DNA from 3 places in the Butyrivibrio sp. AE3006 genome. Region 2 is predicted to be linked to each of the others. Evidence: predicted binding sites of a transcription regulator. Region 2 holds the regulator's gene; each other region holds the start of a gene.
What was found. Region 2 encodes Rex, which represses fermentation and respiration genes when NADH is low (regulators of the CRP and FNR family bind a similar motif). Its sites were predicted from a motif close to ATTGTTAANTANTTAACAAT; they were not measured.

Region 1 (10,787 bases), on a different contig from region 2:
TGGGTGCAACCTTTACATTGGCGATTCTGTGAAATTCAATATCATCGCTTGATATTCCGCTGTGATAAGCAAGAACAAGCCTGTCTCTGTTAAAGAATGTAGAGACATCACCTTTCTCTTCCTGGATAACTGTATCTCTTACAATCTCATCGATCATGTCTTCATAGGAATCTTCAGAACGATAGCGCTTATCGAGAATCTTCCTCTGCTTACTAAGATGCAGGTTTAAAAGCTTATCGTTTGTCAGATCAGCCACTATGAAAAATGAATACTTCTGGAACTGAGAATAGGAATTGTATTCCAAAAGCGCGGCAAAGCCTTTGGCTGCAAGCTTTGTGTACATCTCTGAATTGGACATATACAGTTCCTCTGCCAGACTTGCTTTTTGTTCTTCGAGAGTTTCAGTAGTATCTTCTTCCAGCAAAATCGCATTATCATCATTTAGAAGGTCCTGATATCTTGGTTCCGCAGAACTGTCTCCTAATGCCTTTTCGCCGTACTCATCAAGATAATCAACCACCTCTTCTTTACTCATGGGTCTTCCAAAGAAATACCCCTGCGCCTTTTCACATCCAACGCGCTTTAAAAAGTCCCAGGTTTCGAGGGTCTCAACGCCCTCAGCCAGAGTCTGTATGCCGATCTCTTCCGCCATGTTTATTATATTTTCCCAAATCGCAGTCTCTCTGGGTTTTGATGCGAAATCCTGAAGGAATTTCATATCGAATTTAAGGACATCAAATTCGTAGTCCTTAAGCAGATTGAATGAAGAATATCCGCTGCCAAAATCATCCATCCAGACCTGATATCCGCCTTGTCTGAATTTGTCCATGGTACCCTTAAGAATGCCGGATTCATCTTCAAGAGCGCTTTCCGTAATCTCGATATGAATAAGACTTTTGGGAATATCATTACTTGTAACCGCTTCATTAACTACGCGGTACATATCCCTTTGATGGAAATCCGCACGGGAAAAATTGACAGAAACAGGAAATGCTTTATATCCCTGCCCTGTAAACTCTTTAATATCCTCGCAGACCTGCCTTACCACAAAGGCATCAAGCTTGTAGATAAGATGTGCATCCTCCAGAATAGGAATGAACACACTGGGCATAAGAAATCCATGCTCAGGATCTATCCATCTTGCAAGAGCTTCAAAACCGCATATTTTACCGCTTAATACTCTTACGACGGGCTGATAGTACACCTTTATATAGCCTTTGAGTATCGCTTCATTTACGTTATGCATGATGTAGTTAGCGAGGTTTATTCTGTTGCCTATCTCTTTGTCATAGACGCGAACGATGACATCATAGCTGTTTTTAATGCTGGCACAAGCCATCCTTGCCTTGTCGCATGCCATACTTATATCAGAGTCGTCGTATTCAAGCTCGTAGACTCCGGCCTTCATCTGTACGTCTGCATCGGGATTGTAGCCCTTGACTCTTCTGTAGACATCATTAATTCTGGCCTCTATGGAGTTAGCATAGGCCAGTACAACGAAATGATCATCTGAAAATCTTGCAACCAAAAGCTCCTGAAAAATCTTCTTGATGCTTTTTGACATATTCTGTAAAAAGCGATCTCCTGCCTCAAAACCGAATTTGGCATTGTAGGCTTTAAAATTTTCCACATCAAAATAGATGATAACCAGATCCTTCTTCCTAAGCTCCGGATCGTCTATCATTTTCTGCGCTTTTGCCCTGAATGAATACAGATTTGACAGTCCTGTCAATTGATCTATTTCTTCGTTTCTAAGCATATTCCCCTCAATTTGCAGATACTAACGTAGGTGCATAATAAGTGTTGTGATAATTGATTATCACAGGCGCTTCCCTGAATTTCTCATCTCCCACGTAGCACCTGTCCTTCTCTTCGTCTAAGGCAAAAGTTCTGCCTTCTTTATCGTTTTTATTGATATTATCTATAGCCTCTGACAGCGTTTCATTAACGCCACATAAATAAATATTCATCGAAATTCCCCTTATTATCTGTAATTGTATAATACTATAAAAATCGCAGCGCATATAACCCTTGTGAATGATTTAATTGTTTTTTAAGACTCTTTAACTAATACTTTACAATATTTTCAAAATGCTCTAAATTAGTAAGGTCGCATGCAGAAAACAGGTCATATTTTAGCGTTCTGTTTTTGCAATGAATATAGATATGAAAGAAGGTTCAGTATGGCTTTGTTAGATAGATTCACTAAGGATCCTTTATTTAAAAAGAAACTTGCGGTTATGTCGATTGGAGTTTTTCTCATGGGATTTTTCCTCTCATTCCTTATAAAGGTTGATCTTGGAACTGACCCCTGTACATTCATGAACGTAACCCTTTCAAACAGACTTGGCATCGGTCTTGGAACATGGCAGCTTGGACTTAATCTGGTTCTTTTCATTCTTGTAATCCTGTATGCAAGGAACCTTATAGGTCCCGGAACTGTAGCAAACATGGTTTTCATCGGATATATAGCTCAGTTCTTTGGATGGCTTTGGAAACAGATAATACCTGAGTATATTTTTACCACATGGCCCTACAGAGCAATCGTATTTGCACTTGCTCTTTTGTGTTTTGTAATCGCAGCGTCTTTCTACATGAATGCCGATATGGGAGTTGCACCTTATGATGCTCTTCCTGTTATTATCAGTGAAAGATTGCTAAAAAAAATCCCATTCAAATTTGTTCGAATGGGATTTGATGGATCTGTTACATTGATCGCTATTTTATTCGGTGGCAAGATCAGAATCGCCACTGTCCTGATGGTCTTCCTCCTCGGACCCACCATCACTATCGTCGGCAAGTTCCTCGGGAAGCACGTCTTCAAGTTCGGAACTGTCTGAAGCGGATTCTTCGTTTTGTACATCCTCTGCTTCTGAAGCAGATTCTACATCGGCAGCTGTCTCCTCTGGCACTTCAGTCTCTACTGATTCGTTAGTGGTTTCGGCTGCTTCTTTATTTTCTGCAGTCTCCTCAGCAGGTCCTTCATCTTTCTTAGTCTCATCCTCTGTTTTTTCCATAAGGTCCTCAGATTTGATAAGTCTGATGTCGTCTGCTGTAGGTGACTCGATCTCTGCAATTCTTCTGGCCTGATTGGTTACGATCTCCTCGAAGAGATTTCGCACTTCTCTAGCGTTTGCGAAGTTCTCAGTTCTCTCAAGCTTCCTTGCTGTGATCATCTCGCGGATATGCTTAGCTGTATCCTCTTCCACTTCGTACTCGTACTTTTTGCAGTTCATGTTGAAGATAGCTTCAAGCTCATCGATTGAATAATCCGGGAATTCAATGTACTTATTGAATCTGGACTTTAAGCCGGGATTGCTGTTGATGAACTTCTCCATGGGCTCTGTGTAGCCGGCAACGATTACAACGAGATCATCTCTGTGATCCTCCATTGCTTTAAGGATCGTATCAATTGCTTCCTGACCGAAAGCGTCATTCTCCTGAGAAAGTGAATAAGCTTCGTCTATGAAAAGAACGCCGCCGAGAGCTTCGTTGATTTTTTCCTGAGTCTTAAGAGCTGTCTGTCCAACGTAGCCTGCAACAAGTCCTGATCTGTCAACCTCAACAAGCTGTCCCTTGGAAAGAACGCCTATCTGCTTGTAGATTCTGGAAATGATTCTTGCTACTGTGGTCTTACCTGTTCCGGGATTACCTGTAAATACAAGGTGAAGTGAAACAGGAACAGCCTTCATACCTTCGTCTTTACGAAGCTTTTGAACCTTGGCAAAATCTGTAAGTTCCTTAACATCATGTTTGATAGAGGCAAGACCGATAAGAGCATTTAAATCATCCATGGGATCTGTCTCAGGCTCCTGGGGCTTTGGCTCTACGGGAGCTGAAGTTGCCATCTGCATCTGTGGTGCGCCGGACTGAGGAGTCTGGTCGTTCTGGGGTGTTAAAGCTCCTGTGTCATTCCCTTCAGTAATGTTCTTAGCAAAATGCGTTGAGTTAAACAGTGCTCTTGCTTCTCTTAAGGCTTCATCAGCATCCTGATAATGTTTTTTCTCCCCTGAAAGTATATCCGGATTTTTATCCGGTGCTGACTTACCTTCATCACCAAAGGATAATTCCGGTCCGTTAACACCGGAGCTGTCCTTCTCATTTTTAAAGTCCTTCTCTACGCGCTCTTTAATCTCCTTTTCTTTATTTGGATCATCAAATACGGGAGGCTTACCATCTCCGCCTGACCCCGGTCCAAAAAAGTCGTTATAAATGTTCCCCAACAAATCCTGATTCATGTAATTCCCCTTTAACCTTTAATATAGCCTCAGGCACCGATGTACCTGAGGCTTAGATTTTCATATTAACTTTTTCACATACTGTGCTTTTTATGACTTATCTGCTATGCCCGGTTTTATTAGTCGTACCAGTAGGATACGTCGCAGCACTCACGTCCGCCTGTCTTTACACCATAGCCGGGAGCTGATGATGTGTACTGCCAAAGGAGCTTTCCTCCGCCATATGTACAGGTTGAACCATACTGTGCAACCCATACATTATAAGGAAGGCTGCCCATGTCTACGCGGTTATTAAGCCACCATGTGGAACCGTATACACCTGCCTCAAGGCCTCTTCCCTGGAGCTGTGAGCAAGCACCGCCAACTGCTGCAGTTCTTGCACCCTGTGACAATCCATCACTTCGTCCGTTGTGCTCGCCGTTACAATACTCGGTATCGATAAATACAGGGAAGCAGAGATTCATTCCGCCTACTCTGTTAGCGATCCAATCAGCCTCTTCACGTCCCTCAGCTTCTGAAACAGCTGTGGTAAAGAAGTATACTGCGTAAGGAATTCCGTACTGCTGTGCGTTGTAAACATTGCTTGCGAAGCTGCTATCCTGAACGATGCTGCCTGAGCCGTAGCCTCTGTATCCGATACGGATGATTACAGCATCTGCATTCTCTCTGAGCTTCTCCCAATCTGAAACAACGTTATGACTGGAAATATCTACTACCTTACCTGTGTTGTAGGTAGGTCTTCCGCCTGTTGTTCCGCCTTCGCCATCACCACCAAATCCTCTGCTGGGATTCTTGGGATCAATGACTTTTATCTTACAGTTGGCTGATTTTTTATTGGAACCTGCACTGCATGTAATATACGCAAGTCCATAGCCTACAATTTTAACCTTACCATACTCATCAACCTTGGCCACATTGGTATTAGAAGACTTCCAGCAAACCGGAACATCACCGGTCTTCTTGGAGGTGTACTTGATCGTAGCCTTAAGAGTGAAGGTCTTACCTGTCTTCTTGAAATTCTTCTCTGTCTTATTAAGCTTGATGCTCTTAACCTTTACATGCTTAACAACGTTGAGGTGAAGAATGAACTGTTCTTTATCTGATTTGTTGGTGATTGTGATATCACACTTACCTGTCTTAAGAGTGGTTACCTTACCATTCTTATCAACCTTGGCAATCTTCTTATTAGAAGATTTGTACTTGAAGTTCTTGCTGTTCTTTTTTGTGTTAACAAGCTTGCCATATCTGGTTGTGGAAATGACGAACTGCATTCCATTCATAACCTTAATGGTCTCATTCTGTATCTCCGGCTGCTCTACATCTGTAGAAGCTGCGCCTGTTCCATTAGTAGGATCCGCAAATCCTGTCTGAGCTGATGCACCGCTTGATGCTGCTCCAGATGCGTCAGGTGTAGTCGCCGATGATGAAGCATCCGATGTAGGCAGAACTGCATTCTTCTCAAATGTAATGGTCTTAACATAGAGATCTTTATAAGTCAGCTTGGTCGCTGCGCTCGCACTTACTCCCGGTACTGATGTGAAAATAAGTGATGCAGCCATAATGCCAGCTACTATTCTTTTCTTAAAAATCATGAAATTACCCCCGAATCAATAACAAAACTTTAATGCATTTTATATTGTATCACAAAGCGTGCATAAATGGGCTGCTTTTCGTACTTTCTTTCGAAAGATTTTAGAATTTGTCTTGCTTGGAAGGATAAAAAATCCCACACTCCCGTTGTGGAAAGGGATTCCTCATGATCATTTTGTCTACAGAATAGAATATCTACTAAGATGAAAAACCACAATGAGATTCCTTCCTTGCAGCTAAAAAAATCTCGCCGCGGTGATTTGAGATGTTTTCAAGGCATTTTCGCCGTGCGGATTATCGTAATTTAGTTTTGTTTTAAACGATAAACGAGAACCGCGCGGCGATTTCCACTGCTTTCAGGCCTATTTCACCGCGTTAGCCCTCTGTAAACCATCTTCTCGTATGAGATTTGACCGAGATTCAAGTTATCGAAAGCTGCGCTGCGCCTATTTTCAAGCCATGTCGATGTAAACAATATATCCAATTTCATCGAAACACCCATTTTCGAATCATGTCGATGTAATTTGAACCTTCTCGTCGCCTTACATTACATCGCATAGCCTGTCCTGAAGCTCCTCCGATGTAATCATGTTATTAAATTACATCGTATCATCCATCCAACAGCTCCTCCGATGTAATTCAGCCTTTCAAATTTCTTCAATTACATCGCGTAGCCCATAATCAAGCTACTTCGATGTAATCCAAGATTTCAATTACCGCGATGCATCCAAATAATAGCTTCTGCGATGTAATCCCGCCTTTAGCACTCTTAGCAGCGCACTTATTTAAAGGCCTCCACTGTAATTTCGGAGCGGAACCGTTGTCAAGGAAACCGTGAAATACCACAGCGCCTCCGAGCAGTGATGCGCCGCAGAAGTCCTCAGCATTCCTAGCATTCCATGTTCTATTGAACTACTCGCGCGAGGATATGCCGCGAAAGTTCCTTGGCATAAGGTTCTCGGATTATCCTAACCCCCAGGTCAGCAAGCATGCTTGCTGGCCTGCCTTCCGGCGAGGACGGGTGTGGGCAGAGCCCGCGATATGAGTCAAAGAAATAGTCACTTGCCTGTTCTTATGACAATCCCCAATACCCTAAGATGACTCAACCAAACAGAAAAAACCCTCACTCCACCAGGAGTGAGGGCTCTATAACATCCTTCATTAGGAAGTTCCGCTCTCGCTATCGCTCGACGGAACGGTCTCGCTAACTAGCTTCGAGAAAACCTCAGCAAGTTATTTAACAAGGTAGTTCGGCTCTCGCACTTCATGCTCGCCCGAACGACCACACTCACTAAGCTCGACAGAACCTCGCTAAGTGATTTTCACAAGGAAGTTCAACCTCTCTTCGTTCGGTTGAACGGTCTCGCTAACTAGCTTCGAGAAAACCTCAGCAAGTTATCGAGATCAGAACTTACCAGCCTTTGCAGCTTCTTCGATGGAAACGGCTGTAGAAACAGTCATACCTACCATCGGGTTGTTACCAGCGCCGATAAGACCCATCATCTCAACGTGAGCGGGAACTGATGAAGAACCAGCGAACTGAGCGTCTGAGTGCATACGACCCATAGTATCTGTCATACCGTAGGAAGCAGGACCTGCTGCCATGTTATCGGGATGAAGTGTACGTCCGGTACCACCACCTGAAGCAACTGAGAAGTACTTCTTACCAGCCTCAGTACGCTCCTTCTTGTATGTACCTGCAACGGGATGCTGGAATCTTGTAGGATTAGTTGAGTTACCTGTGATAGATACGTCAACGTTCTCCTTCCACATGATAGCAACACCTTCCTGTACATCGTTAGCGCCGTAGCAGTTAACCTTTGCACGAGGTGAATTTGCATCCTTTGAATAGCACTTTCTGAATACTTCCTCTACCTCACCTGTGAAGTAGTTGTACTTGGTCTCTACATAAGTAAAGCCGTTGATACGGGAAATGATCTGTGCTGCGTCTTTTCCAAGACCGTTAAGGATAACGCGAAGAGGCTTTGTACGAACCTTGTTAGCCTTCTCTGCGATACCGATAGCACCCTCAGCTGCTGCGAATGACTCGTGACCAGCAAGGAATGCGAAGCACTCTGTGTCCTCTTCAAGAAGCATCTTACCAAGGTTACCATGGCCGATACCTACCTTACGGCGGTCAGCAACAGAACCGGGGATGCAGAAAGCCTGAAGGCCGATACCGATAGCTGCAGCAGCCTCGGAAGCCTTGCGGCAACCCTTCTTGATTGCGATAGCAGCGCCTACTGTGTAAGCCCACTTAGCATTTTCAAAGCAGATAGGCTGAATGCCTTCGATGAGGCTGTAAACATCAATGCCTGCTGCCATTGTAATATCTTTACATTCTTCGATGGAAGAGATTCCATACTCCTTAAGGCAAGCCAGGATCTGGGGCTCTCTTCTTTCATATGATTCAAATAAAGCCATTATTTTTTCCTCCTTACCTATATCACTGTTTTCTGGGATCGATGAATCTAGCTGCATCAGCAACACGACCATACTGACCCTTAGCCTTTTCCATAGCTGTGTTAGCATCGTCGCCGGCCTTGATGAAGTCCATCATCTTTCCGAAGTTAACATACTTGTATCCGATGATCTCGTCGTTCTCATCAAGAGCAAGGTCTGTGATGTAACCATCTGTAAGCTCAAGATAACGAGGTCCCTTATCAAGTGTTCCATATGTAGTACCAACCATTGAACGTGATCCCTTACCAAGATCCTCAAGACCGGCACCAATCTGAAGTCCATCCTCTGAGAATGCAGACTGTGTTCTACCATATACAATCTGAAGGAACAGCTCTCTCATAGCTGTGTTGATAGCGTCACATACAAGGTCTGTATTGAGCGCTTCAAGAACTGTAAGACCGGGAAGAATTTCAGCTGCCATAGCTGCTGAGTGAGTCATACCGGAACATCCGATAGTCTCTACAAGTGCCTCCTGGATAACACCTTCCTTAACGTTAAGGGAAAGCTTACAGCCACCCTGCTGAGGAGCACACCAGCCAATACCATGTGTATAACCGGAAATGTCCTTAATCTCTTTGGACTGAACCCACTTAGCCTCTTCAGGAATGGGAGCAGCACCATGATGTACCCCTTGTGTTACGGGACACATATTTTTTACCTCTGTTGAGTAAATCATAAGTACCTCCTTATTGTTAGTGTTTACTATAGAATGATAAATTTTTATCCATTACTACGCACTACACAAGGATTTTACTAAAAATTGCTGATATTATCAAGGATTTTGAGGTTGTAGGTTATAAAATATTGATTAATTTTCCCTTTTTTCGAAAAACATGAAAAACGGCAGCCATTTAAGGCTGCCGTGAATCCCTCAATCGAAACATTATGTATGAATCAAAAGAATACATAAAGCATTCCGATCATTCCTACTACCATTAAAAGCAGTACGAAGTTTTCAAGTCTTTCCATTGTCATAATCACTATCCCCCCAGATCTAATTTGACAATCGTTCTCATAAGAAAATCAATTTCTAAAATTATTATAAATTATATTGTCCATCAGATGTCCAACAAGATACTAATTTTATTAATTTTTTTTTAATTTTTTGCTTCTTTCTGTATTACCAAAGGCCAGCAGATCATTGCAAACAGCAGCATTATAAGCCTTGCGATAAAGTTGCCCCAATGTCCGCCAAAGGCAGCTCCAACGGTGGCAGGTCCAAAATACTCTTTCCAGCCAAAGGTTATGGCAACACCGACACAAACCAGCATTGGAAGGTTCTTGGCTCCAACAGGAATCTCGTAGTGAATATAATGTCTGTCCACGTAGCTTCCTATCAGGAATCCGAGAAAAGCTCCTGCTGCCTTGAAGCAGTCATTCATCATCTTGGACGGATCAACTAGAAGCGCTCCCGCTGCATCATAGTCCATGGGGTAAGGTTTTACCTGAATATATATAAGGGCTGCCACAACAAAAACAACACCAAGCAGTGTGAGAATGTCTAAGGTTTTCTCATCGCCTTCAACTCTCTTAGCCACTCTGTACACAATGAAGATTATAAGTATTGATTCAAGGGCTGCTACAATTACATCCTGAGGTGTATGAACCCCAAGGAAATTCCTTGAAAATCCTGTCAGGACGATAAGTACGGCGCTGGTAATTGCAAGCCATTTGCGCTTATCCTTTTGCCATACAAAGACATCGCCATAAAGAGTTGTTGCGGACTTTGTATGTCCACTCGGGAAAGAATAACCTGTTGCCGCAACCTTGGAATCCCCGGCAGGCTCAATCAGATCAGAGCGGATCCAGGGACGATATGCGCACACTGTAAGTTTGATGACGCCATTTATAAGTTCGCTAAACCAGTGTGTGGTCAGGAAAAAATATCCCCATGCTTTATCTACTCCCCAAAAGACCACAAAGGGCAGAAATGGTAAAACATCCACAGCGAATTTTGATATGGCATTAAAAAACTCATCAAAAATACCGCCTGTGGCATTTCTCAAATTCTGTAACAATAGCAGGTACTGAATATCAAATTCCATTTTTACTCCTCGCTTTCTTTATTATCGGATTCTTCCGAATCCTCTTTTACTTCATCCTTACTTTCAGAAGGTATTTCCTCAACTACCTCGTTCTCTTCCTTGTTTTCAGAAAGTGTTTCCTCAACTACTGCCTTATCTTCTGTCTTTTCTTCTGTCTTTCCCTCCTTATTATCTATCTTCTTAAGAAACTTCTCCTTGTATTCCTCCAGTTCTTTTTTAAGCTCATCATCCTGAGAATCGTCATAGAAAATCTGCTCTTTACTCTCAATCTTCTTGGAGACTTTGGTCTTAACTCCGCCGAGGAACTTGGGAAGTTTACCTTTGTTTCTCCAGATTACAATGATGATCAGTATTATAAGAACCACCAAAGCTATGATAATGCCGCCAAGTATTCTGGTAAACCAGATGGAGACCTTATCTATATTGGCTGCTCCCATGGCAAGAACAAATT
Region 2 (10,787 bases):
GTCTACTTCGTAGAATTCTTCAGCTTTGGAGCGTGGATTTCTGGGTTCATCATACTGTGACTGCCCGAAGGTGTCATCCTCGAATTCTCTGCTGTGGCGGCGAAGCCAGCTGTTGTAGTTTTTCTGATCAATTTTATGTCCTGCTCCCGGAAACAACAGCTTATACCTGCCTACGGCCATATCCATAAACCCTCGTCCTGTTATGACAGAACCAAATAAATAAATAGCCACATCTGCAAGAAGCGCAAAAACAAGAAATCTTCCGCAGAACGAAAAAGCACTTGCCGCAATCAATATGAAGCCTATGGGGATAATAAGAATTAATGCAAGAAATAACAGTACGAAAAACATCATCGTCCCGCCGTACTTTGACATCAATCCCAGATAATCGGAAGCGACTTTTACAAGCGCAGCCCTTGCAACACCTGAACTTATCCGAACAGGAAATGCTGCCAAAAAGCCGTCACCTGCAAACAATGACACTATTAACAATATCAGGAAAACCGAATAGACAAGCGCTGTAACAGGAAGCGCAACAAAAAACATGCGCAGCAGACGGAATATCTGGCGCATAAAAAATGAGATCATCTCAAATATATTCTTAAAGATCCAAATTAGGATCCTGGTAACAAACTCAAAAAATACCGAAATCATGCTTATATTTTAGCGGAGTTATTACAGCTCCGCCATCCCCAATATCTTTCCACCTCTCTCATACAGTCTCGGAACTCTGTGATTAAGATCACAGGCAAATTCGTAGTTGAATCTTCCGCTGATCTCGCCCAGCTCCTCGATAGTAATCTTCTCTGACTCTTTTTCTCCAAATTCCTTCTCGCTCTCGCCGATAAGGATAACTTCATCTCCCTCTTTTGCATTGGGAATATGGGATACATCCACCATAAACTGATCCATGCAGACGCGGCCAAGGATTCTGGCCTTCTCACCATGAATCAGCACATATCCCTTGCCACCTGAGAGGCTTCTTGGATAACCATCGCCGTAACCAACAGGAATAGTTGCAATACGCATTCTCTTATCTGCTATAAAAGTACCGCCATAGCTTACAGGTGTGCCCTCAGGAATATCCTTTATAAATGAAATATGCGAATACAAAGATAACGCAGGTCTTATCTTTATCTTATCCCTGCTTACTTCATCTGATGGCCACATGCCGTACATGGTAACACCGCAGCGCACCATATCCATGTGTGCTTCGGGCATCTCAATTATGCTGGCACTGTTGGAGCAGTGCTTTATCGGAATGTGATACTCGGTCTCTTTTTCTACCCTGTTTACGAAATCCTGAAACTTCTTAAGACTCTCATGGGCGTTGGTAAGGTCAGCCTCATCTGCCCTTGCAAAGTGTGTAAAAATACCCTCAACTTCGATTCCATCTGTTGCCAGAGCAGTCTTAAAAAGAGAAAGTCCCTGATCATCAGGTCTTACACCTATTCTGCTCATTCCGCAGTCAACAGCCACATGTACATGAAAAACTTCGCTTCCGCCCTGGCCTCTGCGCTTTTTAACGCGCTCAGAGAGCTGCTTTAACATATCATATCTAAATACTGCAGGTCTGATATTTTCCTTGAGCATTCTGTCGTAGGCATAGGGAAAAGTGTATCCAAGCACAAGAATAGGCTTGCTTACTCCTGCCTCTCTAAGCTCAAATGCCTCCTCAGCTGTTGCTGTGGCAAAGCCCCATACATAGGGCTCCTTCATGAGCATTCTGGAAATCGGCACAGCCCCAAGTCCGTACCCGTCAGTTTTAACAACCGCGAGGATGTTTGTTCCCCGCGGCATTGCATTGTACATATTTTCTACATTTGAATGGATAGCATCCAGATTGATCTTAGCGTAAACTCTTGAGTATTCTTCCAACATTGTTACTTCAAAACCTCTGTCTTATCAGCAAAAATATCCTGAAGCGCTTCTGAAATATCTCTTGCAGTCATGGCACATTTTCCATGTCTGTCAGCAGCTATATCTCCTGCTTTTCCGTGAAGGAAACATCCGATTACGGAAGCACTGAAAATATCTTCATATTCGCGGCAGCACAGTGCACCAAGAAGCCCTGCCAGCACATCACCGCTGCCTGCAGTGGCCATACCATCATTTCCGCTGATATTAATATAATTTCTATTGCCGTCAGTGATCACACTTCTGGCGTCTTTACATATGATACTCGCATCAAAATCTTTTGCAAGTATGCAGGGCAATGTCAGAATATTCTCCCTGCACTTTTTAAGGTTCTCGCCCGCCAGTCTTGAAAACTCGGCCAGATGCGGTGTAAGCACCTTATCCCCACGATAAAGCCTGAACTTATCCCTAAGCTCCTTATCATTTGCAAGAATACTTATAGCATCCGCATCAAGAACCAGCTTTTTATCAAGGCCCTTAAGCACTGTCCTCAGCAGCTCTTTTCCTATCTCACCCGTTCCGATACCGGGGCCGCATACCACAGCATCAGCCCAGTCAATAGCCCCGGGCAGCGCATCTCTTATCTTTTTCAAAACATCGGTATCATCTTCGTCGTAAACATCTGACATAGCTTCAGGGAGAAGCGTCTGCACAGCGCTAAGATTAGCTTTTTCAGTAAAAATTCGAACCATTCCGGCGCCGCTTTTTAGGGCACTTTCAGCAGCCATAATGCATGCACCGCTGACACGCCTGCTACCTGCCACAATAAGCACCTTTCCGAAAGTCCCTTTATTTCCCGAAGGTGACCTCTTTGGAATCAGCTCGTTAACAGAGGCATTTCTGTCTATGTATTTGTACGCAGGATAATCAGATAAAAATCCATCCTCAGTTATTCCAACTTCGAAAAGCCTAAGCTCTCCCACATATTCACTGCCGGGGAAAAGAAGCTGACCAAGCTTTACATATTCAAAGGTAACTGTCATGTCCGCTGTTACGCAGCAACCGCAAATCTGACCGTTATCCGAGTTAATACCCGTAGGGATATCAGCTGCGATCACGTAGGGTCTCTTTTCAGACTCAGCGCATACTTCATCTATCAGCATAACAGCCTTCTCATATTCGTCGCCAAGAGACCTGCTGCAGCCTGTTCCAAGCATTGCATCGATAACGACGTCACTCTTTTTTACAAGCCACTTGGGGTTATCTGCTTTTTCCAAATAGTAGGCTGGTACTCCATATTTCCCTGCGATACTGACCTGTCTTTTAAGGGCGTCGCTCTTTCTGCCCTTTTTGTGATTCACATAAAGAAGCGCCACATCTATTCCTGCCTGATACAAAAGTCTTGCCGCAGCAACTCCGTCGCCGCCGTTATTCCCTGTACCTGCAAACACAACTACGCTTCCGCCCTTAGGGCATTTTTCTATGGCAGCTTCACATAAAGAAAGCGCCGCACGTTCCATAAGGACATCCTGAGGAACGCCGAAATGCTCAATTGTGGTGTTATCACATCTTCGCATTTCCGCGGCATTAACTGCAAATTTTGATTTTTTATCAAGTATCTGTAAACTTTTCATCTTCAATGACTATTCCATTCTCAACTCTCATCCCATCCTTAGGAATCACGGGATGACGTCTCTCAGGGTCATATCTAAGATCAAACAGGTCTATTACTTCCGGTCCGAAAATATCATGCATGTAGGAATAAACATTGAAATTCTCGATTTCCTTTTCCTGCATGCGAACGATATTTTTCTTAAGCTGCACCCTGACCTTGGATACCCACTCATCTATGGCCTGAATCTCAACCGTATTGGCATCCATTCTGCCATAAAAAACGTTCATGGTCTCAACCATTAGGTCAACATCTGTCTTGTAAATCTCTCTTGGAAGCCCAAGCATTTCGTCTTCGCATTCTTCGATTTTCTCGTTGCTTTCCTTGATGAGCCTTGTGTGGTCATCAATCTGGGCTTCGATCTTTTTCCTCTGCTTCGGATTCTTATCGGCATCATCCCTCAGAGTAACTATCTCGCCAAGAAGCCTCTTTTTAAGACGCTTTATATCCTTAATCTTTTCCCTGGTCTTTTCCTGCTTATCCACAAGCTTATTAAGCTCAGCCTCAAGTTTCTTTATCTTATCTGTCTTGGGACTCAGTATGAAAAGCTTTTGCCACCTCTCATCCTTGGACAAAATAGGAATGTCCTTGCCGATAAGGGCCTCCGAGTAATTATTTGTATCTTTTGCCATAGGCATTCCCCCGTCATAAGAAAACGGTTACTTCCTGGTCTTTACCTGACTCTTCTCATATCTGTCGATTCCATAAGAAAGCTTCATAAGGGAATCAGATAAATGAACGTTTTCAACCTGAACATTCTCAGGAACATCCAGGTCCACGTGAGCAAAATTCCAGATCGCTTTGATACCACAATTAACCAGTCTCTCTGCCATTTTGACAGCCTGGTCCTTGGGAATTGCAAGCACAGCAATCTCAATCTTATTATCTCTTACAAACTGCTCCATCTCTTCGATAGGACGAATTTCGATATTTCTTATTTTCTTTCCGTGAAGTTCGGGATTAAGGTCAAATGCACCTTTGAAAATAAATCCTCTGTTGAAGAAATTATTGTAACCTGAAAGCGCCTGTCCTAAGTGGCCTGCGCCGATAATGATAAGAGTATGTTCTCTTCCGAGACCTAAGATCTTACCGATCTCATCATAAAGATATTCGACATTATACCCATATCCCTGTTGCCCAAAACCTCCGAAATTATTAAAGTCCTGCCTTATTTGTGAGGCTGTTACTTTCATCAGATCACTGAGATCCTGAGAAGAAATTCTCTCGATTCCCTGCTCCTTAAGTTCTCCCAGATATCTGAAGTAGCGCGGCAGTCTGCCGATAACTGCCTGCGAGATTTCTTTCTCCGCCATACTTCCTCCGTTGTCATTATAGGTATTTAGTTCTATATAGATTATACTATCTGTTAAAAATTAGTCAATCTGCGAACTCTACATTCAAAAAGTTTCAAAAATACTGAATTTTTCTTTCAAAAACAGGCATATTTCGGTTTTCTTTAAGAGCAAGTTTATAATATTTTAAGGAATATATTTTATAATTCTATTGTCTGTAAATGGGTGTTCTTACAGACTATAGAGGTAGAAATATATGGGAATGTCAATTGGCGGAATAAGTGGATATAGTATGTATCAAACACAGCCAATGAATTATGCTCTCTCCAATCAGGCACCGGTTTCCGATGTTTATGATGAGCATAAGGCTGTTGGGAACATATCTACAGTTGCTCCTGTGGTATATCCAAACGCACAGGAAGTAAAAGTTGGCGAAGTTGCCAGCACAGATGGTCAGGAAGAGACCCAGAGAGTAAGCCAGCAGTTCAACAATATCGCATCAAAATATAACGGCATGACAGTTGGCTACGGCAGAGATATGGGTGGTTATTCCTATAGCCAGGTCGGTAGTTCATTTGATGCATTTGCCTGAAATTCGAACATTATAAAGCAGAAAATAAGAGCATTCGTAAGACTTAATCCTGCGAATGCTCTTTTACTTTTACTAACTTATTGATTCTAAATACTGCTTATGCGCAAGGATTTCTCAATCGAAATCCTATTTTATTCACTAAGCTCGGCCCATTCGTCATAAAGAGCGCTTAGTTTCTCCTCGTTGGCGCCAAGCTCATCAGATAGCGTTCTCACCTTCAAAAGATCTGTTGCTACCTCAGGATCAGATAGTTCTTCGTTGATCTTCTCATTCCTCTCCTCAAGCTTAGCAATTTCCTCTTCACACTTCTTAAGGGCCGCTTCAATCTTACGCTTTTTAGCCTGTTCTTCCTTTTGAGCTTTCCAGTCGGCTGCTCCTGCGCTCTCTTTTTGCACAGGCTGGGATGAGCCTGCAAGCTTACCAAAGGAATTGCCCTTTGCTGCATCCTCTGATGCCATCTCTATCCCTCTTCCAAAGGAAGATGCACTGCCGCTTTCATTTAAGATTCTTGCGGTCTGCTCCTCACAGTGCTCAAGGTAGTAATCATAGTTACCAATGTAACCGATCATTCTTCCATGGGTAAGATCAAGGATTCTGGTAGCAGTCTTATTGATGAAATATCTGTCGTGGCTTACATATAAAACAGTGCCCTCGTAGCCGCTAATGGCATCCTCCAATATCTCCTTACTGGTGATATCAAGGTGGTTTGTAGGCTCATCGAGGATAAGGAAGTTGGCATCTGAAAGCATAAGCTTTGCAAGAGATACTCTGCCCTTCTCACCGCCTGAGAGGTCTCCGATTCTCTTAAATACATCATCACCTGTAAACAAAAATGCAGCAAGAGTATTTCTGATCTCTGTATTGTTCATGGATGGATAAGCATCCGAGAGCTCTTCAAAAAGAGTCTTCTCATTGTGAAGTACCTGATGCTCCTGATCGTAATATCCTACATGAACCTTTACACCCAGTGTTATTTCACCGGCATCAAGGGATTCCATGCCATTAATTATCTTAAGCATTGTGGTCTTACCGGTTCCGTTGTCACCGATAATTGCCACCTTCTCACCGCGCTTAATTTCAAAGCTTATATTCTCAAACAGCTTCTCATTACCAAAGGATTTGGCAATAGAGTCAACATTCATTACATCATTACCGCTTACGCAGGAAGGAGTAAGAGTGATTCTCATGTCATCACGAACTTCTGTGGGCTTTTCAAGACGCTCAATCTTATCAAGCATCTTCTCTCTGCTCTCAGCCCTTTTAATGCTCTTTTCCCTGTTGAACTGTCTTAGCTTGTCAATGACCTCTTCCTGATGCTTAATCTCAGCCTGCTGATTGAGGTATGCCTTAAGCTTAGCTGCCCTGATCTTCTCACGCTTATGTGCATAGGCTGTGTAATTACCCTGATATACCTCAGCACTTGTTTGATCAATCTCAATTATCTTCTGTGCTATACGGTCAAGGAAATATCTATCGTGGGATACGATAAGTACAGCACCCTTGTAATTCATAAGATAACCTTCAAGCCACTTGATGGAATTCATATCAAGGTGGTTGGTAGGCTCATCAAGGATTATCAGGTCAGGACTCTGAAGAAGGAGCTTACCGAGAGCCACTCTGGTCTTCTGACCACCTGAAAGAGTGGAAATTCTCTTATCGAATTCCTCTTCTGAAAAACCAAGTCCCTTGGCAACGCCTATTACTTCACTCTCCCAGGCATAGCCGTTTTTAAGCTGAAACTCGTGATTCATCTGGGCATAACGGTCCATCAGTCTGTCCAGCTCTTCGCCTCGAAGCACATCCATCTGTGCCTCAGCACTGCGAATCTCCTTTTCGAGATTAATAACATCTCTTTTCATCTCACGAAGTTCTTCGTAGATACTGTGAGCGCTGTCGATATTCTGATTCTGTGCAAGATATCCAACTGTCACATCCTTGGAAAGTGTAACTGTTCCGGTATCCGGAGTCAGCTCTCCAATAAGCATTCTGATGAGTGTAGTCTTGCCTGCACCGTTAATTCCTACTATTGCTGCTTTTTCATTATCCTCAATATGAAAAGACACTCCTTTCAGAATGTCTTTTCCGTCAAACGACTTTGAGAGATCATGACAATTTAAGATCATTGTGTAAACCTCTGATTTTCAAAAACTTATCTGTTAGATACATATTTTTCGTATCTATCATCCCTGATAACACCGCTAAAGTTAAGGCCAAAACCAAAGTCATAGGTATTACCTACAGAATCAGTGTAAGGAGTGTAATCAAAGGGCTTATCCTCACAGTGCTTCTCAACTGTTTCCATATCAGCAGGAAGCTGAACTGGAAGCATTGCTGAAGGCTCTGCGCCACCGCTCACGATGGTAAGTGTAGCCTTTGTCTCAACTCCAAAGTTAACAAGGATCGCATCTGCATATTTCTCAAATTCAGAAACCATGCAGGGATTATTCATTCTGATAGATACAATGACGGGCTTATCACCCATCTGCTCTCTTGCCTTAATTACAAGATCAAGATCGCTTTCGTTGGCAGGTGTGTTGGACTTTCCTTTGTAGGTTCTGTTATTTGACTCCTCACGGAAATCTCCGCCTGCAATGCTGACCTCTCTTGCAGCATCTGCTGTATAAGGTCTGTACTGAAGGGTCACAGGTCTGTAACCTGTCTCCTCAGTATATCCGTCGCTGATAGGACTTTCAATGAAGCAAATAGCCATATCTGCCTCTGCAGGATCATCTGTAACATCATAGAAAGGTGTTACATCTGCAGGATTTGCTCCCGGGATATCCATGGCAGGCATCATATCTCTCATAAAGCCCTTATGAGCATCGATATGTCTTCCGGGGATATAAACCTTCTTTCGTCCGCTTACAGGAAGAACGCCATTATTCTTAACCATTACGATACTTCTAAGCTGAGCATCGAAGCCCTCTTTTACGAACTCATCGCAGCCAAGTACTTTCTTACTCTCCTCGGGATCAAGATAAGGATTCTCGAAAAGTCCGCATCTGAAGCTGTTTAAAAGAAGTCTTACAGCACTTTCCTCAAAGCGCTTTCTCATGGCATCCTCACCATGACGCTCGCAGCCAATCTTATAAGCTTCAAGAATAGGCTTAATATCATTATTGCCGCCAAACTGGTCAACACCGTTCTCGATGATGCAAAGGTGTCTCTCTGCCTCGGATAAATCCTCTGTACCAAAGCATCTTGAACCAAAGGAATCAAGCTTTGGATTAGGATCCTGTGTGATGCCCCAGTCTGTACATACTACACCCTTATAACCGTATTTATCTCTTAAAAGATCACCGATTATGTATTTGCTATAGCTGTTTCCTACGTTTTTGCCTGAAGGATCAACGCCGTAGCTGATTGTATAATACGGCATTACTGCTGAAGCCTCACCTGTTTTATCAAGCTTAAATGCACCCTCAAGGAAAGGCTTTAAGTGCTCCTTAAGATTATCTCCCGGATATACAGCAAACTTACCGTAAGCATAATGTGCATCTCTTCCTGCCTCGCAGGGGCCGCCGCCCGGCCAATGTTTAACCATGGCTGCTACGCTGGTCTCGCCCCAGCCATCTGCCTCAGGGTCATTCTGAAGTCCTTCACAGTAATTCTTTGCATATTCTGTTACAAGCTTGCTGGAAGGACCATAGGTATCTGATACTCTCATCCATCTGGGCTCAGTTCCAAGATCGATCTGAGGTCCCAGCTCTGTTGTAATACCAAGTGCTCTGTACTCTCTTGCTGCAATACGGGCAAAGTTCTTTACTGTGTCAGCTGAAAATGTTGCTGCAAGGCCAAGTCCAAGGGGCCATTTACTTGTGCCCTTTGCCTCTGTCTTAAACTCAGCAGATGCACTGCCTGCGCCGTGTCTTGGATCAGTACTTGTATTTACAGGAATACCATGAGGCATCTCCTCACAAAGTGCCTGCATCTCGTTATTCCATTTAGCAGCAATTTCACCGTTCTTAAGAACCATGGCAAGAACATATCTCACATGATCCTCAGTAAGAAACTTCTTTTGCTGATCTGTAAGCTCCCATTCATCAGCGCCGCTCTCTGCAAGAGTCTTACCTCCCCTATAGGTTGCAGGGAACCAGCCACCACCCTCAGCGGGAACTATCTGATGCGCACTGTACATCATAAGACCTGCGATTTCTTCAACAGTCATCCTTGATGCCAGATCTTTTGCTCTCTCCTCGGGAGAAAGTCTCCAGTCCTCATATGGAACCAGCTCTCCTGTGCGCTCAAGATCTCTGAAAAATAACCCATCCTTCTCAATGACAGGCGCACTTGTAACACCCAGTGTGGGTCCGCCCTCATTTTTTACTGTCTTAAAATTTGCCATACCCTAAATACCTCCTAAAATACCTTCTCTGCACATTTTAATACATTTTCCCATTAATTTATATTGTATTTTGCCTTCTTTTCTTCAGTGAGCTCAGCTCCGGGGAACTGTCTCTTGGCCTCTTCCACAAGCTGCTTGTAGTTCTTATAATAAGTCCTCTTAACCTTTGTCTGATCACTGCTTACAAGAATTGAGTTGTTGCTCTTTAAATAAAACATACCCTCCTGAGCAAATCCAACACATCCATAACCCTGAGTTTCATAAATCATTGTTCCGTAACCCACAGACAATGCCATAAGGCCATCCTCTTCATCACAGATGATCTGTCGTACTGTTGCTGAAGTGTCAATAGACGACGCAGTGCATTCATTTTCTATGTCCCAGATACGGATCTTATAATCATCTCCCTGCATGATTATATGAGTGCCGTCATCTGTAAATCCGATAAATGCGCTAAGATATGACTGAAGCGGAATCTTTGCCTCGGTCTCATAGTTTTCAGTACTTACAAGCCTTACATATCCATCCTTACAACAGATAGCGATATGCTTATCATCCGGACTAAGTGCAATGAAATCTTTGGTGTAGCTGTTAGCTACCGTGCTCAAATTCTCGTCATTAAAATCCTTTGTAGTCTTACCCTCGATATCAATCTCATACAGAACATCTTTTCCTTCAGATACATAAAGCTTCTTAAGGCCTGAGTCTATAAGTACCTTACCGATATTTGATTTCGTTGATCCCTCAATCATTACCTTTTTGGTATCAAGGTCAACAGCTGCCAAATCCCTTGAATTCCATACAGCAGCGCCTGTACCATCCTTTGAAAGTGTCATGTTATATGTATACATATCAATGCCCAGCTCTTCAAGGGTGATCTCTTCACAGGTACCTTCATAGGGATTGATTATCCAAAAGCTGCGCTTATCCTGCAAAATAGCCTTATCATTAAAAAGATGGACACTATAGATAAACTCTCCCTCATCAAAGGAATAGATTTCTTTTCCATCCTTATCATAGAAGTTAACA
Region 3 (10,787 bases), on a different contig from region 2:
TTGGCAGAGCAGCTGATTTGTAATCAGCAGGTTAACGGTTCGAGTCCGCTCATCGGCTCTTTATATGGATGGCTTCCCGAGTGGCCAAAGGGGACAGACTGTAAATCTGCTGCAAATTGCTTCGGTGGTTCGAATCCACCGCCATCCATTCAACTTAATATCGCGGGGTGGAGCAGTCTGGAAGCTCGTCGGGCTCATAACCCGAAGGTCATAGGTTCAAATCCTGTCCCCGCTACTCACAAATGCCTAGATAGCTCAGTTGGTAGAGCAGAGGACTGAAAATCCTCGTGTCCTTGGTTCGATTCCGAGTCTAGGCATCTTTTTTTACCCTTTTTTCGCTGAATTTTAATTTGATTTTTCCCCGTACAGCTATATAATGTAAAGCATCATATATTTGATTTGTAATATAGAAAGATGTAAATAGGTTATGACAAGAAAAGAAAAGAAAAAGCTTGCAAGGGAATTGCTTGAGAAGCATGGTAGTGAGATCCTGAATTCTCATTCTTTCTTAAAATCACATAAGTTTATACAGCATGGTGATATGTCTGTGTATGAGCATAGTGTTAATGTTGCAGAGAGAGCACTTAGGATCAATCGTTTTTTGCATGCCAAATGTAAAGAGAGAGATCTGGTCAGAGGAGCCTTATTACACGATTATTTCCTCTATGATTGGCATATAGACGGCAAAGATAAGGGAAATGTACATCCAAAGCTTCATGGCTTTTTTCACCCCTCTACGGCCCTTAAAAACGCATCCAGGGACTTCGTATTAACAGAGAGAGAAAAGGACATAATTAAGAAGCATATGTGGCCTCTGACAGTCGTTCCTCCGCTTTGCAGAGAGGCATGGGTTGTGACACTGGCTGATAAGTATTGTTCAGCTATGGAGACGATAGGCTTACATAAAGCCAGATTGAAGGCTAAATATATTGAACTGAACAATGATTGAGTATTATAAGAGGTTAGATATTTTCTGACCTCTTTTTTATTGTAGAAAGAAATAATAAAGTATCATAACTCTCTATATTTTAATGAAATGCATTAGCAAAAGATGATAAAAAAGGTGGCCACAAATCAATGTGACCACCTTTAATATCTTAATCAGATTTACTTTTCAAAGAATCAAAGCTTAGGGCCAGCTGCTACAAGAGCCTTACCAGCGTCGTTGCCTTCATACTTCTTGAAGTTCTTTGTGAATCTCTCAGCAAGATCCTTAGCCTTAGCTTCCCACTCAGAAGCATCAGCGTATGTATCACGAGGATCAAGGATTGCAGGATCAACACCAGGAAGAGATGTAGGAACTTCGAAATCGAAGATCGGGATCTTCTTTGTCTCAGCCTTGTTTACATCGCCGTTAAGGATTGCATCGATGATTCCACGAGTATCCTTGATGGAGATACGCTTGCCTGTGCCGTTCCAACCTGTGTTAACGAGGTAAGCCTTAGCGCCAGACTTCTGCATCTTCTTAACAAGCTCTTCACCGTACTTTGTAGGATGAAGCTCAAGGAATGCCTGTCCGAAGCAAGCTGAGAATGTAGGTGTGGGCTCTGTGATTCCACGCTCTGTTCCTGCAAGCTTAGCTGTGAAGCCTGAAAGGAAGTAGTACTGTGTCTGCTCAGGTGTAAGGATAGATACAGGAGGAAGTACTCCGAATGCATCAGCTGAAAGGAAGATAACATTCTGAGCATCAGGACCAGCGGAGATCTTGTTAACCTTCTGAACGATGTTGTCGATGTGCTGGATAGGATATGATACACGAGTGTTCTCTGTTACGCTCTTATCATCAAAGTCAATCTTGCCGTTAGCATCAACTGTAACGTTCTCAAGAAGAGCATTTCTCTTGATTGCGTTGTAGATGTCAGGCTCAGCGTCCTTATCAAGACCGATAACCTTAGCATAGCAACCACCTTCGAAGTTGAATACGCCGTTGTCATCCCAACCGTGCTCGTCATCACCGATGAGGAGTCTCTTAGGATCTGTTGAAAGTGTTGTCTTACCTGTTCCTGAAAGACCAAAGAAGATAGCTGTGTTCTTACCTTCCATATCTGTGTTAGCTGAGCAGTGCATGGAAGCCATGCCCTTAAGAGGAAGGTAATAGTTCATCATTGAGAACATACCCTTCTTCATCTCACCGCCGTACCATGTGTTGATGATAACCTGCTCACGGCTTGTGATATTGAATGCTACGCAAGTCTCAGAATTGAGGCCAAGCTCCTGATAGTTGTCAACCTTAGCCTTAGATGCGTTGTAAACAACGAAGTCAGGCTCGAAGTTTGCGAGCTCTTCATCTGTAGGAACGATGAACATGTTCTTGATGAAGTGTGCCTGCCAAGCAACTTCCATGATAAAACGAACTGCCATACGGGAGTCTTTGTTTGCACCGCAGAATGCATCAACTACGAAAAGTCTCTTGTCGCAGAGCTCTTTCTTAGCGATATCCTTAACAGTTGCCCAAACATCCTCACTCATAGGATGGTTGTCGTTCTTATACTCGTCTGATGTCCACCAAACAGTATCCTTAGAATTAGCATCCATAACGATGTACTTATCTTTAGGAGAACGTCCTGTGTAGATACCTGTCATAACATTAACAGCACCGAGTTCTGTATCCTGTCCAACTTCATAGCCTTCAAGACCGGCCTTTTTCTCTTCTTCATAGAGAACCTCATAAGAAGGATTATGAACGATTTCAGTTGTGCCAGTAATGCCATACTTTGTTAAATTAATTTCTGCCATTTCTTTAACTCCTTTTCTTTTTCTATTTTGATAGCATATGATTACAAAAAATCAATGCTAAACGCTCATACACTACATTATACAATATTCTGTTAGAAAAATAACAAAAATCATAGAAATTTTACAAATACTTTAAAAATAGGACAAAATAGAAATATTGTCTGCAAAATACCAAACAGATTATGAAAATAATTCACACGGGAGAGCTTTTCCTTGAAATGTATTCCACATGGAACTGTTGTCTGTCCGGTGTAAGATCAAATTCAGTAATTGCTCGGGCTATTCTTGTAAGGCATGCATCTGCCATCTCTTCAATAGGAAGTCCAACCACTGAAAGAGAAGGAATGGCGTATTCTTCATGATCCTTAAGACCGTTACCGATACTGATGAGTTCAAGGTCTTCAGGAATCTTTATTCCTTTTTCATGAAAGCCTTTGAGGGCACCGAATGCAATGTTGTCGGAAGTGCAAAGAACACAATCGGGAAGTTCTTTTCTTTTACATATCTCCAAAGCACCAAGATAGCCTCCGCCAAGGCTGTCCTGTACTTCAATTTTTCCAATATCTGATATGCCAAATTCATTCATCTTAAAACGAAAGACATTTTCTCTGATGTGCATTCCGTTGAAGGTTGCAACAGAGCCAAGAATGCAGGGGCGTTTTTTTTCATGCCTTGCAAAGACCTCTGCAGGTATAAGGCCGATTTCGTTATCATCCATATTTACAGTGGGATATTTGTCTGAATATCTGTTGTAGAGGACGATGGGAATTGGAAAATCGTTGCTGTCGAGGAATTCCATATCGTTCTCTGATGCATTACAGATAATCACTCCATTACTGCTGGTGAGCGTTCTTTGGGTGATGGCTTCACTAAGGTGCGATGTGTTATAAGGGTTGATATTTAGTCCGTACTTATAACCATGCTTAATTATTGAAGACTGTAAGCCTGATAAAAATCTTGAAAGCGTATCCTGTCTTGCGGAAGCGTCCCAGAATATGGTGATAACCGGCATATTGGGCAGGTTACTTCTAAGAAGCTTTGACTGCATGTTGGGAGTGTATCCAAGCTTAACTGCAGCCTCCTGGACTTTTTTTATAGAAGACTCTGAAATATTTCTTTTCTTACCAAGTCCTCTAAGAACTATAGAAACTGTACTGGGTGACAGTTCTGTGTATTTTGCAATGTCTTTAATTGTAACCATAATAAAAAATCCTTTAGTCAAACGATGTACTATTGACATTATACACTAAACGGGGTTATATTCAATATGCTAGTACAACGTTGTAGTAATTATTTACTATCTCTATTATTTCAGGAGGCTACGAAATGAAGAAAATAGCTATCGGCGGAGGTCAGGGATTTTGGGGTGATTCTCCGGATGCAGCAATACATATGATTAGAAAAGCTGATATACAGTATCTTGCCTGCGATTATCTTGCAGAGCTTACACTGTCTATCATGGCAAGACAGAAGATAAAGGATCCCACAAAGGGCTTTGCGCCTGATTTTGTAACAAGGCTCCTTAAGGAGGCCGGAAGAGAGGCTTTTGAGAAAAAGATAAGGATTGTTACAAATGCAGGTGGAATGAATGTCCAGGGCTGTGTTGATTCTATAAAGAGCTGGGCTGAGGCTGAGAACTTAAAGGGTTACAAGATTGGTTATGTAACAGGAGATGATATTAAGGATAAGATTCCTCAGCTTATTGCAGACGGATGGGAATTCCCTTCAATGGACACAGCGGGAAGCGATGATACAAGCGGTGTTCGTTTTGAAGATATAAAGGATAAGATTTACAACTGTAACGCATACATCGGTCATGAGCAGATTCAGAAGGCTATAGCAGACGGTGCGGACACGGTTATAACAGGAAGAGCAGCAGACTCTGCACTTTTCCTTGCACCTTTTGCTCATGAGTTTGGATGGGCAGATGATGACTGGGATAACCTTGCAAGAGGTATTATGGCAGGTCACCTTCTTGAGTGCGGCGGTCAGGGTGCAGGCGGTAACTTCATGTATGACTGGAGATCCGTTCCTGATATGGAACATCTTGGATTCCCCATCGCTGAGATTACAGAGGATACATTCGAAATCACTAAGGCTCCGGATTGCGGCGGACTTATTACTGAGCAGAGTGTTAAGGAACAGTTCTTATATGAGGTTCTTGATCCTGCCAATTATTACACACCTGATGTTAACGTTGATATCAGCCACGCTACTGTAACTCAGAAGGGTGAGAACAGAGTAGCTGTTGCAGGCATAAAGGGTAAGGAAAGACCTGATACCATCAAGCTTTGCGTTGGATATCACAAGGGCTGGAAGACAGTTTCAATGCTATCCTTTGCATGGCCGGATGCCTATGAGAAGGCAAGATACTGCGCAGATGTGATCATGAAGAAGATGCAGGAGAGAGGCATGAAGGCAGATGATGTGCATATCAGCTTCATCGGTCTTGATTCACTTCATCTTGGAGTTGCTGATAAGAGTCCTGAAACAATCGCAAGACTTAATGAGTGCGTAATGAGAATCGCAGTATTCTCAGAGGATAAGGCAGAATGTGCAAAGATCATTCCTGAGATCAGCCCACTGCAGCTTAACGGACCTCAGGGAGCATCTTTCTTTGGCGGAAGAGCACACGTTCAGGAAGTTATGGCACTTTATCCTACAGTTATTCCAAGAGATGCGCTTAAGGTTGAGAGTCACATTCTTACAGTATAAATTGGTAGCATTTTTGAACCAGAGGTTCAGGAATGGATTTTTAGTGAAAATTAGGAGGTCATCATGCCCAGAATATATTTATATGATATCGCACACGGAAGAAGCGGCGATAAGGGAGATACCAGTAATGTCTGTGTTTTTGCAAGAAAACCTGAGTATTACGACATAATCTTGAGGGAAGCAACACCTGAGAATTTGAAGAACTATTTTGGTGATATGGTTAAGGGCGATATCACAAGATATGAGGTTGCATCCTTAAACGGAATGAATTTTGTTATGCACCACGCACTTGGCGGCGGCGCTACTATGAGCCTTAGACTTGACTCCCTTGGAAAATCCATGGGATCAGCAGTTATGAGAATGAAGATAAACGTATCAAAGGAAGAACTTGACAGTCTGCTTGAAAGCGGCGTTAAGCTTATGCCCTTCGAGGATCCTTATGCGGAGGAAGAGTAATGGAACAGGCTTTAAATATGGGCGGACAGGCACTTGAGGATGTTCGCGTCCTTGATCTTACAAGAGTTGTGGCAGGACCTTATGGCGGATCGATTCTTGGAGATTTTGGAGCAGATGTAATTAAAATAGAGGTTCCCGGAAAAGGTGATGATGCAAGAGGCTATGCGCCTTACAGAAATGGCGAGAGCATGTACTATGCCAATCTTAACAGGAACAAAAGAGGAATCACTTTAAATCTTAAGAGTGATGAAGGAAAAGAGATTTTTAAGAAGCTTGTTGCCAAGGCAGATGTACTTCTTGAAAACTACAGACCAGGTGTCATGGAGAAGCTTGGTCTTGGATATGATGTGTTAAAGGAAATAAATCCAAGACTGATCTATGCTGCCTGCTCCGGCTTTGGAAGCTATGGAAGATACAGCCAGCGTCCCGGATATGACATTATTTCTCAGGGAATGGGCGGACTTATGTCAGTTACAGGTATTCCGGGAGGCGAGCCTACAAGATCAGGTAATGCTATGGGTGATATCCTTGGCGGAATGAATATGATCATGGGCGTACTTATGGCGCTTCATGCAAGAGAGCGTACAGGACTTGGCCAGAGAGTTGATGTTTCTCTTGTTGATTCGGTTGTGGCAAGTCTTGAGAATGCGTATATCAGATATTTTGACTCGGGAAAAATCCCTGTAAGAAATGGTAACGCATATGCATCAATCGCACCTTATGATACATATCATGCAAAGGACGGATTTGTAGTTATCGCCTGTGGTAACCAGAAGCTTTACGAGAAATTCTGTAAGCTCATAGACAGAGAAGATATGATAACCGATGAGCGATTTCTTACAGTTCCTCTTCGTGTAAAGAACAACCTGATCCAAAAGGCAGAGATAGAGAAGTGGACAAAGGACAGAACTGTCAGTGAGATAGTGGATATTATTCTTGGTGCAGGTATTCCTGCAGGTCCTATCTATGATGTTAAGCAGATAACAGAGGATGAGCATATTTGTAAAGACAGAGAGATGTTCATTGATGTAGATCATCCCGTTATCGGACCTATGAAGGTAAATGGCAATCCCATTAAACTCATGGATATGATGCCCAGAATAAATCGCCCTGCTCCTACTCTTGGACAGGATAATGACAGCATTTTAAAAGACGTACTTGGCTATTCAGATGAAGAAATCGCTGCTTTTAAGGAAGCAGGGACAATCTGATAAGTTTTAATTTTCGGCCACCGTATCCGGACGGCATAGCTACATGTAAACCGGCGATTAAAGAGGAGAACGAACCATGGCATTAGATAAGGCAGCAATTGAAGAGATGATCAGGCAGTATATGGAGAAGCAGAAGAAGCTTCTTTGCAACATTCCACTTGATATAGTGGCAGAAGAAGGCGAACTTGAAGAGGTCATGATTCCTTCAGATGATGGAAAAAAGCTGAAAACATGGTTCTTTTTCCCTAAAAATATGGAATATCCTCTTCCCTGTATTGCAGTTAGATGCTGCTATGTGGATCAGGTGGAATTACTGAAGCTTAAGGCAAGGGAGTTTAATAAAAGGGGCTTTGCCTTTGCAGTTCAGTGGTGCCGCGGTATAAATGGCTCTGAAGGAGAGTGGGTACCTAACATAAATGAGAGAAGAGACGGACTTTCCTTTATGAATGCACTTCAGGAAGACGATAGGATTGAAAGTGTTGGCTACTGGGGAGATTCATATCTTGCACTTACAGGATGGTGCATGGCTGATGCGGTTCCCTCCAAGGTTAAGACCATGTATCTTGGAGTCTATGGCTGCTTTAGACATACCTCTGCATACAAGGATGGTATGTTCAGGCAGGACATCCTGACAGACTGGGCCATGAATAATGCGGGAGTTCCGATTAGCGCAGACTATCTTGAAAGCGCAGCTTACATGCCGCAGGCAGAAGTTGATGAGAAGCTTTGGGGCGTAAAGCTTGACTGGTACAGGGACTGGATTACTCATACAGACAGAAATGATCCCTATTGGGAAGAAGGCTTCTGGGGAATGCTTAAGGAAATCCCCGGGAAGGTGAAGATACCCGTATGCGTCAGAGAAGGTTGGTATGACCATCATCTTGGCAGCGCTATTGAGACCTGGGAAGCTCTTAGTGATGAGACCAAGGCTATAAGCAGAATAGAGATTGGCCCTTGGAATCATGGGTATGCAAATTGTATAGATCATCAGAATACCGAGAATGTAGGTGAAGATGCATTTTCATCGCCTGCTCTTTGGTTTGATGAGATACTTAGGAAAAATAAGACTACTTCAGAGAATGTAAGATTATATGAAGTAGGTGCAGATAGATGGGAATATCCTAAGGAATTCCCGGTTAGATCAGAGAAAATAAAGAGCTTTTATCTTGATAAGGATAAAAAGCTTTGCAGAGAAATGTCATCAGATAACGGAGAATGCTCTTTTGTATATGATCCAAAGAATCCGGTTATGGTATGCGGAGCGGAGTCAACCTTCCATTCTATGATGGAAAATGGATCACACATACAAAAAGAAGCGGACTATCGAAGCGATGTTACCAGTTTTGTATCAGATAAACTGGAAGAGGAGATCCATGTCCTTGGACAGATCAATGTAAAGCTTCATGTATCATCTGATGCGGAGGATACAGCCTTCTATGTAAAAGTAATTGAGGAATTTGAGGATAAAAAGAGTTATAATGTTAGAGGTAGCATTACCACTTTGGCATATAGAAATGACGCTGACGCAAGACAAAGCTATGAGCCGGGTGATGTATGCGAGGTCAACATAAAGCTCTGGGACATCGATTGGTGTTTTCAAAAGGGCAGCAGGATCAGACTTGATATAACATCATCGAATTTCCCTGAATACAGTATACATTCAAATAATGCCGGAGTATGGTCACTTCAGAAGAATCAGAAAAAGGCAAAACAGACAATTTATACAGGCAAAGAAAGGGCCTCTGTCCTTGAGTTGCCCATAGCATAACTTATTTTACTAGAAAAAGATGGGAGAACTTGAATGTTTGGGAGACTCTCAAAATATTTGAAGCACCGCCCAATACTGAGAAGATGGATTTTAGTAGGGCTGGCTATTGTTTTACTCACCGGTGTGGGTATGATAGGGTCAGCCTTCTTTTTGGTGCATAAATTGTATGCCAAGGAGGAGTCTCTTCAGGAGGAGCTCCTTCGTGAGCAGGTGGCATCAATTGAAAACATCTGCGAAGAGGTAGTACTTGGGGCACAGACCTTTATAACCAATAATCTGGTTCAGATTGCGGCAAAAAAGCATGATGAAAATCTGGAAGACAAAATGCGTCTTTCTGAGATAGCGGATCTGATGGATGAATATGGCGCTGTTCATGATGTGTTTGGTAAGATGTATCTTTTTTTACCTAAGAATACGCCATCAGTTCTGACAAAAGAAGAATTTATCAACATCAGTGATAATATAAACAGCGTTCAGGGCCTTGGTCTTACAGCTGAGGATATGCAGATTTTGTACAACGATGCGCTGTACAGTAAGTTTAAGGTTGCAGGATCAGGCAGTGAGAAGCGCCTTTTTTACTCTATGTCCACACAGTATGCAGCTCCTTTTGAGGAGCAGGATGCCGTCTTACTCATAGAGATAGATAAGACCAAAATGAAGGAAGCAATAAATAATAATTATAATTTTTTGCTTATTTCGGAAGATGATGAATATATAGAGCTGGGCAACGGTGGTCTCGACGAAGAGATGATTACTGAATGCAAAGCTTCTGTGGATAAGCATATAGTTGGTAAGAAGGTAATATATCCTTTTGCATTGGGACCTTATGGACTCAGAATGGTCGCTGTTCTTGATACGGGACTTGCTATTGATGCAGTTAAACCCTTTGTTGTCGGGGTAATTATTTATGGTCTTGCTCTTATTCTGCTGGGCGGAATTTTTGTCACCCACATTATGAGAGTTCAGTACAGACCCATCGAATCACTTCTGGATTTCATGGATAAATACGAGACTACCAGATTTGCAGATGGTTCTGAGTTAAATGATGACGAGTTCAAGCGTATTGAAATTGGAATAAGTAAGTCAATCAATAGCATTCAGATGTTGCAGGTATCCCAGAAGGAGCTCGATAAATTCAAAAATGACAACGAGACAAGGATTATAAGACTGTTGAATTACGGAACGGATACCTTATCCGAGGATGATGGCGATGGCAACAGATACCTGGTAGTCAGCTATGATATCGATAATCCTACTGAAACTCCAATGGATCAGAAGGAGAGAGATCAGGTATGGTTTATCATTCACAATGTATCGGAAGAGCTTATTGGGAAAGAGAATCTGCTAATTACAGGCGGCCTGGCTCACTGGTTTTACAATATTGTTGAACTTAGAGGACAGGATGAGCTGTCACTTCCGGACCTGACCGATAAATTAAATACCGTATGCAGCTTTATCAGAGAGAAGTTTGATATAGCTCTTGTAGCGAACATTTCTGACATCCATCATGGTAAAAAAGGAATCCCTACAGCCAACAGAGAGGCTATGCTGGTTCGAGAATACCGTATTTATGTAGGTACTCTTCCAAATGTAGCATTCTATAAAGAGTTGTCTCTCGATGATGAAGCAAAGGCAACCCTGACAAGCTGGGATCAGATGGAGCAGGTTCAGAACCTTTACCGCATGCATAGAGGCATTGAAGCTCAGAGCATGCTTGATAATATCGTAAATGCCGCTGTTGAGAGCAGTAAAGGCACTGATAGTGTTGATGAATCCGAGAAGGAAAACAGCGGAAAGAGCATGCAGCTGGTGGAGAAGGCCAAGGAGTTTGTTGATAAGCAGTATTCTGATAAGGATATGAACGTCAACAGCGTGGCAAACGAGCTTAATGTCAATAATTC

Region 1: the regulator Rex is predicted to act here: its motif matches at 9,000-9,019, upstream of G603_RS0100375 (iron-sulfur cluster assembly scaffold protein).
Region 3: the regulator Rex is predicted to act here: its motif matches at 2,825-2,844, upstream of pckA (phosphoenolpyruvate carboxykinase (ATP)).

The regions. Positions count from the first base shown of each region.
Region 1 covers NZ_AUJJ01000001.1:95,319-106,105, reverse strand. Annotated here, with positions in the region: gene G603_RS21140 (sensor domain-containing diguanylate cyclase) at 1-1,759, opposite strand, end outside; gene G603_RS0100405 (hypothetical protein) at 1,767-1,970, opposite strand; gene G603_RS22175 (YczE/YyaS/YitT family protein) at 2,184-2,840, shown strand; gene G603_RS21135 (AAA family ATPase) at 2,724-4,238, opposite strand; gene G603_RS0100395 (GH25 family lysozyme) at 4,358-5,830, opposite strand; gene G603_RS0100380 (GGGtGRT protein) at 7,233-8,252, opposite strand; gene G603_RS0100375 (iron-sulfur cluster assembly scaffold protein) at 8,275-8,967, opposite strand; gene G603_RS0100365 (phosphatase PAP2 family protein) at 9,389-10,336, opposite strand; gene G603_RS0100360 (hypothetical protein) at 10,339-10,787, opposite strand, start outside.
Region 2 covers NZ_AUJJ01000002.1:283,088-293,874, reverse strand. Annotated here, with positions in the region: gene G603_RS0103000 (hypothetical protein) at 1-588, opposite strand, end outside; gene alr (alanine racemase) at 676-1,881, opposite strand; gene G603_RS0102990 (bifunctional ADP-dependent NAD(P)H-hydrate dehydratase/NAD(P)H-hydrate epimerase) at 1,884-3,491, opposite strand; gene G603_RS19005 (hypothetical protein) at 3,469-4,161, opposite strand; gene G603_RS0102980 (redox-sensing transcriptional repressor Rex) at 4,189-4,842, opposite strand; gene G603_RS0102975 (hypothetical protein) at 5,078-5,413, shown strand; gene G603_RS0102970 (ABC-F family ATP-binding cassette domain-containing protein) at 5,545-7,536, opposite strand; gene G603_RS0102965 (glycoside hydrolase family 3 protein) at 7,563-9,758, opposite strand; gene G603_RS0102960 (toll/interleukin-1 receptor domain-containing protein) at 9,812-10,787, opposite strand, start outside.
Region 3 covers NZ_AUJJ01000008.1:643-11,429, forward strand. Annotated here, with positions in the region: tRNA gene G603_RS0104385 (tRNA-Thr) at 1-58, shown strand, start outside; tRNA gene G603_RS0104390 (tRNA-Tyr) at 67-148, shown strand; tRNA gene G603_RS0104395 (tRNA-Met) at 162-235, shown strand; tRNA gene G603_RS0104400 (tRNA-Phe) at 245-317, shown strand; gene G603_RS0104405 (HD domain-containing protein) at 428-949, shown strand; gene pckA (phosphoenolpyruvate carboxykinase (ATP)) at 1,123-2,736, opposite strand; gene G603_RS0104415 (LacI family DNA-binding transcriptional regulator) at 2,930-3,937, opposite strand; gene G603_RS0104420 (acyclic terpene utilization AtuA family protein) at 4,063-5,451, shown strand; gene G603_RS0104425 (AtuA-related protein) at 5,515-5,907, shown strand; gene G603_RS0104430 (CaiB/BaiF CoA transferase family protein) at 5,907-7,118, shown strand; gene G603_RS0104435 (CocE/NonD family hydrolase) at 7,195-8,886, shown strand; gene G603_RS0104440 (helix-turn-helix domain-containing protein) at 9,016-10,787, shown strand, end outside.